One region of the Pseudomonas morbosilactucae genome, then DNA from elsewhere that is predicted to be linked to it. Evidence: predicted binding sites of a transcription regulator. Region 1 holds the regulator's gene; the other holds the start of a gene.

What was found. The regulator FliA, encoded in region 1, starts transcription of late flagellar genes. The targets are predictions, from matches to a motif close to CTAAAGTTTNNNNNNNNNNNGCCGNTAA.
Region 2: a site for FliA is predicted at 1,716-1,743, ahead of motA (flagellar motor stator protein MotA). Genes of this name have one in related genera too.

The regions. Positions count from the first base shown of each region.
Region 1 is NZ_JALQCX010000051.1:92,613-96,406, forward strand. It holds gene M1B35_RS24685 (protein phosphatase CheZ) at 1-571, opposite strand, end outside; gene M1B35_RS24690 (chemotaxis response regulator CheY) at 594-965, opposite strand; gene fliA (RNA polymerase sigma factor FliA) at 1,132-1,872, opposite strand; gene fleN (flagellar synthesis regulator FleN) at 1,869-2,699, opposite strand; gene flhF (flagellar biosynthesis GTPase FlhF) at 2,818-3,794, opposite strand, start outside.
Region 2 is NZ_JALQCX010000036.1:20,713-24,506, reverse strand. It holds partial or broken gene rhdA (thiosulfate sulfurtransferase) at 1-63, opposite strand, end outside; gene M1B35_RS19525 (HDOD domain-containing protein) at 107-1,645, opposite strand; gene motA (flagellar motor stator protein MotA) at 1,812-2,663, shown strand; gene motB (flagellar motor protein MotB) at 2,667-3,698, shown strand; gene rsgA (small ribosomal subunit biogenesis GTPase RsgA) at 3,762-3,794, opposite strand, start outside.

The DNA of each region.
Region 1 (3,794 bases):
TGACCAATTGGGTCACGCGCTTGATCACCTGGCCCGTGAGGTCCTGGTAATCCTGCGCCAGCAGAATGTCGTTGAGGTGGCCAGAGACGGTGCGGGTTTCCTCTGCGCTGCGCGACAGGAAACCGTCGACCCGGCGGGCCAGTTCGCGAAACTCTTCAGCACCGACCTCGCGCCGCATAAAGCGTCCCCAGTCGGTGCTCAAGGCCTGGGCATCAGTGCTCAGGCTGTTGACCAACGGGGTGCTGCTTTCGACCAGGTCCATGGTGCGGTTGGCCGCAGCCTCAGTCAGCCTGACCACATAGGAAAGGCGCTCGGTGGCATCCGTGATCTGTGAGACTTCCTCGGCTTGCGGCATGTGCGGGTCAATCTGAAAATTGACGATCGCGCTATGCAGCTCGCGGGTGAGCTTGCCGACTTCCTGGTACAGGCCGCGGTCACGGGTCTGGTTGAGCTCATGGATCAGTTGCACAGCGTCGCCGAACTTGCCTTTTTCAAGGCTCTCGACCAGTTCGCGGGCATGTTTTTTCAGGGTCGATTCAAAATCGCCCAATGAAGATTCGTTATGCTCCATAGCTCCCCCGTGGCGGAATTCATCAACCGATGCGTTCGAAGATTTTTTCGATCTTCTCTTTCAACGCCTGGGCCGTGAATGGTTTGACCACATAGCCGTTTACACCGGCCTGGGCAGCTTCAATGATCTGTTCGCGCTTGGCTTCAGCGGTCACCATCAGCACCGGCAGGTGCTTGAGTTTTTCATCGGCGCGCACGTGGCGCAGCAGGTCGATGCCGGTCATGCCGGGCATGTTCCAGTCCGTTACCAGAAAGTCGATGCTGCCGCTGTTGAGGACCGGGATAGCGGTAGTGCCATCGTCAGCCTCGACCGTGTTGGTGAAACCCAGATCACGCAACAGGTTCTTAATGATCCGCCGCATCGTTGAGAAGTCATCAACGATGAGGATTTTCATGTTCTTGTCCAATTCGACCTCCAAGCAGTCTTAAACGCGCCCAGCACCTGAACGCGCCATTCAATCAATACGGCGTAACACTCAACGACTGCATGAAGCACCCAACACAAGAACGGCCTGGCATGACGCCCAACCGCTCTTGTTCGCAGTGTCCCCACACTGCCTGTCAGCGCGCTCGCCACTCCCCCAAACGCCCCCGCAAGCGGGCCGCGCACTGGCTGTGTAACTGGCTGACCCGCGATTCGCTGACCCCCAGGACCTCACCGATTTCCTTGAGGTTCAGCTCTTCGTCGTAGTACAGCGCCAACACCAGTCGCTCGCGCTCCGGCAAATTGGCAATCGCATCCGCCAGCGCTGCCTGGAAACGTTCATCTTCCAGATCGCGCGACGGCTCGAGATGAGCACTGGCGCCATCCTCGTGCAGCCCTTCATGTTCGCCGTCCTGCAACAGGTCGTCGAAACTGAACAGGCGGCTGCCCAAGGTGTCGTTCAAAATCCCGTAATAATCGTCGAGACTCAATTCAAGTTCGGCCGCAACTTCATGATCTTTAGCGTCGCGACCGGTTTTAGCTTCAATTGCTCGAATCGCGTCACTGACCATGCGGGTATTGCGGTGCACCGAGCGGGGTGCCCAATCGCCTTTACGCACCTCATCGAGCATCGCGCCACGGATACGGATGCCCGCGTAGGTCTCGAAACTCGCGCCCTTGCTGGCGTCGTACTTGGTCGACACTTCGAGCAAGCCGATCATGCCCGCCTGGATCAGGTCTTCCACCTGCACGCTGGCCGGCAAGCGCGCCAGCAAGTGGTAGGCGATACGCTTGACCAGGGGCGCATAGCGCTCGATCAATTCGTACTGGCTGTCACGCGCCGATTTTTTGTAAAGGTTATAGCCGCTGGCAGTCATAGAACCGGTCCCGCTGTTTGATGCACAAGCCGCTCGACAAAAAATTCCAGATGCCCCCGCGGATTGGCAGGCAGGGGCCAGGTATCGACTTTTTGGGCGATGGCCTTGAACGCCAGAGCACACTTGGAACGAGGAAAGGCTTCATAGACCGCACGCTGCTTTTGCACGGCCTTGCGCACGCTTTCGTCGTAGGGAACTGCGCCGACGTATTGTAAAGCCACGTCCAGGAAGCGATCCGTGACCTTGGTCAATTTGGCGAACAGGTTGCGACCTTCCTGAGGGCTCTGGGCCATGTTGGCCAGGACCCGGAAGCGGTTCATGCCGTAGTCGCGGTTAAGCAGTTTGATCAGGGCGTAGGCGTCAGTGATCGAGGTGGGTTCGTCGCAGACCACCAACAACACTTCCTGGGCGGCGCGAACAAAACTGACTACCGAGTCACCAATACCGGCAGCGGTGTCGATCACCAGCACATCGAGGTTGTCGCCGATGTCGCTGAATGCCTGGATCAGGCCGGCATGCTGGGCCGGGCTCAGGTGCACCATGCTTTGGGTGCCGGACGCCGCCGGAACGATACGAATGCCACCAGGCCCCTGCAGCAATACGTCGCGCAGCTCGCAGCGCCCTTCGATCACATCGGCCAGGGTGTGTTTGGGGGTCAAGCCCAGCAGGACATCGACGTTGGCCAGGCCCAGGTCGGCATCCAGCAGCAGGACGCGTCGGCCGAGCTCTGCTAGAGCCAGGGACAAGTTCACTGACACGTTAGTCTTGCCGACGCCACCTTTGCCGCCGGTCACCGCGATCACCTGTACGGGATGCATGCTGCCCATGTTCTTTCTTTACCTTGTCTTACTTAGACGGGGCCACATAACTGGCTGCGCGTTCACCATTGGAACAATGCATGGCAGACCATCGATGTAGATACACTGCAATCTATTCATGATTCCCTCAGCCCACTCGCTTGGTCGGACTGTGGTAGAGGTCGGCGAACATATCGGCCATGGCCTCTTCACTGGGTTCTTCCTGCATTTGCACGCTGACCGCACGGCTGACCAACTGATGCCGGCGAGGCAGGTGCAAATCGTCCGGAATTCGCGGACCGTCGGTGAGATAAGCCACCGGCAACTCGTGACTGATGGCCAGGCTCAGCACTTCGCCCAGGCTGGCGGTTTCGTCCAGCTTGGTCAGGATGCAACCTGCCAGGCCGCAGCGCTTGTAGCTGTGGTAAGCGGCCGTTAGAACCTGTTTCTGGCTGGTGGTTGCCAATACCAGATAATTTTTTGCCTTGATACCGCGACCAGCCAGGGTGTCCAACTGCATGCGCAGTGCTGGATCGCTGGCTTGCAGGCCGGCGGTGTCGATCAACACCACACGCTTGCGCAGCAGCGGGTCCAGCGCCTGGGCCAGGGACTGCCCCGGGTCGACGTGGGTTACCGAGACGTTGAGGATGCGGCCCAAGGTCTTGAGCTGCTCCTGAGCACCGATACGGAAGCTGTCCATGCTCACCAGGGCAATGTTCTGCGCGCCGTACTTGAGCACGTAGCGCGCTGCCAACTTGGCCAGGGTGGTGGTCTTGCCCATGCCGGCCGGGCCGACCATGGCAATTACACCGCCCTCTTCCAAGGGTTCCATTTCCGGTGTCGAGATCATCCGCGCCAAGTGCGCCAACAGCATGCGCCAGGCTTGGCGAGGTTCGTCAATTTCAGTCACCAGTGCCAGCAGGTCGCGGGCCAGAGGGCCGGACAAGCCAATGCGTTGCAGGCGGCGCCAGAGGTTGGCCTGCTCCGGGCGACTGCCTTGCAACTGGCTCCAGGCCAGGGAGCCCAGCTGGACTTCCAGCAGCTCACGCAGCCCGTTGAGTTCAAAGCGCATGGAGTCGAACGCTTGCTGATCCACGGTCGGCGTCACCACCGGTGCCGGCGCCG
Region 2 (3,794 bases), on a different contig from region 1:
GTCGAGACGAGCGAGCAAGTCGCTCGGCTCAATGACCAGCGGCAAGCCAGAGAAGTCAGACATGTGAGGTCTCCAGGGCACAAAAGGGGGGATTGTAGCGCAAGCGTCACGAGCTGCGGTTGGTAAAGCTGTGCAGGGCTTTTTCGATGCATTGCGCCGTTTTGCCGAAGGCCTGGACGGTGATTTCCGAGAACGGGCCGCCACCCTGGTCAGCCACCACCAGCATGATCACTCGGCCGTTGTTACTCAATGAACGGAGCAACAGGTGGTCGCCGCGGAACAGCCGGCGCAACTGGCCCGGCAGCAGGGCGGAGAACTGTGCGTCGTTTTCGGGGGTGATGCGCACTTGGGCGGATTTCTCCAGCAGGCGCTGCAGCACGCTGCTTTGGCTGGCTTGCAGGGTCAGGTTGGCTGACTCTGCCGGCAAACCGGCAATCTGCTGGACCCTCAGGGCACTGTGTTCGCGATCCGCCATCAGCAACATCACCCGCCGCATGCCACTGGCCAACAGGGCGTCGCGGGCGGCGGTGGTGAGGTGAATGGCGTTGGTGAAGCGGCTGGGCTCGAGCAGCAATTGCGCACAGTGGCGACGCCACTTGGCCAGGTCTTCGGCGGTTGGCGCATGCGCGGGCAGCATATTGTCCGGCAGCCGGCGGCTGTCCCAGGGCCAGAGCAGCGCCTGGGCCGGGTGCCAGAGGTCGGGCATCGTGTCGTTACGCGCGCTTTGCACGGCCTGCTGGTGCAACTGCTGTTGCAGTTGGTCGATCGGCATCTGTAGATACAGTGCGGTCAGGGACTGCCAGCGCTGGTTGTGCGGGGTGTTCCAGGCTTGTTGCGCGGAGAGTGCCATGCCGTTGGCCAGGAGCACGCTGTTGGCCGGCTGATTCAGCCAGCGGCGCAGGTTCGGATCGGCGTCCAGGCGCTGTTGCTGACGCAGCGGATTGTCGTTGTCGCGGGCGATGTGCAGGACTTTGACCAGCAGCTTTTGTTCGCTGGTCAGCAGGCGATAACCCTGTTGTACCCAGATCGGCAGGTGCCACACGTGTACCAGCGCCTGGCAGATGTCCAGCAGCGGCACGCCGAACAGCTCCAGCTCAACCTTGTGTGCCGATTCACCCTTGTAGATCACCCGCTGCTCCCATTCCTCCAGAAGCTTGGGGGCGCTCAGGGCCAGGGGCCACAGCGGCGAGAGAAACAGCAGGCTGCCCCAGTGGATGTCCTGCCAGAGTCGGGCCAGGCGCGCGGCGAAGAAACCATTGGCTTGTTGGGTGGCATGCTGGCTGATCAACTGCAGCTGACGCAGGGGCTGAGGGATCTGGGCTTCGGGCAGGGTCGGCAGTTGCGCCAGCAGCTCTTCGGTGCGCTTGAGGCCCAGGCGGTTGACGGCGATTTCCAGGTTTTCCGCCGGCTCACTCATGCTGCCGTGGGTGTGGGCGTTGGCTTCACGAATCACGCTCAAGGCCAGTGCCGGACTGTTCTGCATCAGGTCGGCAATTTCCCGCAATGAGCTGCGGTTGTTGGCAATGGCTTTGCATACTCGATCATGGCTGGCTTGCGGCACGGGCAAGCGCACGGCATTCAGGCGCTTGACCCAGGCATCAAGTGTGCGGGGCGTTGGATGTGGGACTGTCGTTTCATTAGACATGGTTGGACACAATCATCGTCTGCTGCAAACACGCCCAGAGCGGGCCAAACTGGCTTTTCGCCTTAACGAGCTATAGTCTGGCGCAGTTTTGCCGATAAGTAGAAGAAGAGTTTTACGAACTTCCGAATATGACCTTGAACCCGACTCAATAAGTACTCTCCTACCTATGGCTAAAATTATCGGCATCATCGTCGTATTCGCGAGCGTGCTCGGCGGATACGTGCTCTCCCACGGTAAAATCGCAGCCCTGATCCAGCCTTTCGAGGTGTTGATCATTGGCGGTGCGGCGTTCGGCGCATTCTTGCAGGCCAACCCCGGGCACATGACGATGCACGTCATCAAGAAATCCTTGGGGATGTTCAGCTCGCGTTTCACCCACACCTTCTACCTGGAAGTCCTGGGCCTGGTTTACGAGATCCTCAACAAGAGCCGTCGCGAAGGCATGATGGCCATTGAAGGGGACATCGAAGATGCCGCGGCCAGCCCGATCTTCGCCAAGTACCCGGCGGTGCTCAAAGACGAGCGCATGACCGCTTACATCTGCGATTACCTGCGCATCATGTCCTCCGGCAACATGGCTCCCCATGAGCTGGAAGGCCTGTTCGACATGGAATTGTTCAGCATGAAGGAAGACCTCGAGCATCCTTCCCACGCGGTGACCGGTATCGCCGACGGCATGCCCGGCTTCGGTATCGTTGCGGCGGTACTGGGGATCGTGGTGACCATGGCCTCCCTGGGTGAAGGCGACCAGGCGTCCATCGGCCTGCACGTAGGTGCGGCACTGGTGGGTACCTTCTTCGGTATTCTCGCGGCCTACGGTTTCTTCGGTCCGTTGGCTACGTCCCTGGCCCACGATGCCAAGGAAGAGCTCAACGTCTACGAATCCATCAAGGCGTCCCTGGTGGCCTCGGCTTCCGGCATGCCGCCATCGCTGGCTGTGGAGTTCGGGCGCAAAGTGCTGTACCCAGGGCACCGTCCTAGCTTCGCCGAGCTGGAACAAGCGGTTCGCGGACGCTAAGTCATGGAAAATAACCAGCCGATTATCATCAAGCGCGTCAAGCGCTTCGCGGGCGGGCATCACGGGGGCGCCTGGAAAATCGCCTTCGCTGACTTTGCCACGGCGATGATGGCGTTCTTCCTGGTGTTGTGGCTGCTGTCCACCGCAACCCCGGAGCAGAAGATCGCCATCGCCGGTTACTTCAAGGACCCGATCGGCTTCTCCGAAAGCGGCACGCCCTACATCATCGATTTGGGCGGTACGCCGGAGTTGGCTCCTGAGACCACCCTCAACCCTGAGGTCAAGTCCCAGCCGCAACCGGACAAGGTCACGGTCGACGCCGAGCAAGTCGAAGGCATGGCCGAGCAGGTGGAGCGCGAGCGTCTCGAACTGTTGCTGCAAGAGTTGCAGAACAAGGTCGAGGAAAACCCGCAACTGCAGAAGTTCAAGGATCAGATCCTCTTCGAAATCACCCAGGACGGCTTGCGGATCCAGATCATGGACGCCGAGAACCGGCCGATGTTCGACTCCGGCAGTGCGCGCCTCAAACCGTACTTCGAGGACATCCTGCTGGCCATGGCCGACACCATCAAGGCGGTGCCGAACAAGATCAGCATCAGTGGTCATACCGACGCCAAGCCATACTCGGGCGCAGGTGAATTCGGTAACTGGGAGCTTTCAGCCAACCGTGCCAACGCGGCACGACGGGCGTTGGTTGCCGGCAGCTATCCGGACTCGCAAGTGGCGCGGGTGGTGGGTTATGCCTCGTCGTCGCTGTTTGACCGCAAGGACCCCTTCAACCCGGTGAACCGGCGGATCGACATCGTCGTGCTGACCAAGAAAGCCCAGCGGGCGATCGAGGGTGAGCAGGCGCCTGATGCTCCAGCGAGCCCTGAGCCCGCAGCGCCAGGTGCGGCGGTTGATCCTCATGCTCTGCCACCGGGTACCGACCCGCTGCCAGCCCATGAGGTTCGCCAGCGAATGAACATCTTCGAAGACGGTGTATTGAAGATGGACGAGCCGGGCCAGGCGCCTACTGCGCCGAAACAGCCCTAGGCTCCAGCCCAGAAACGACAAGGCCGCGATGATCGCGGCCTTGTCGTTTCTGGCGTGTGAGGCTTAGTAGCTGCTGTCCGGCAGGCTGGCGATGAT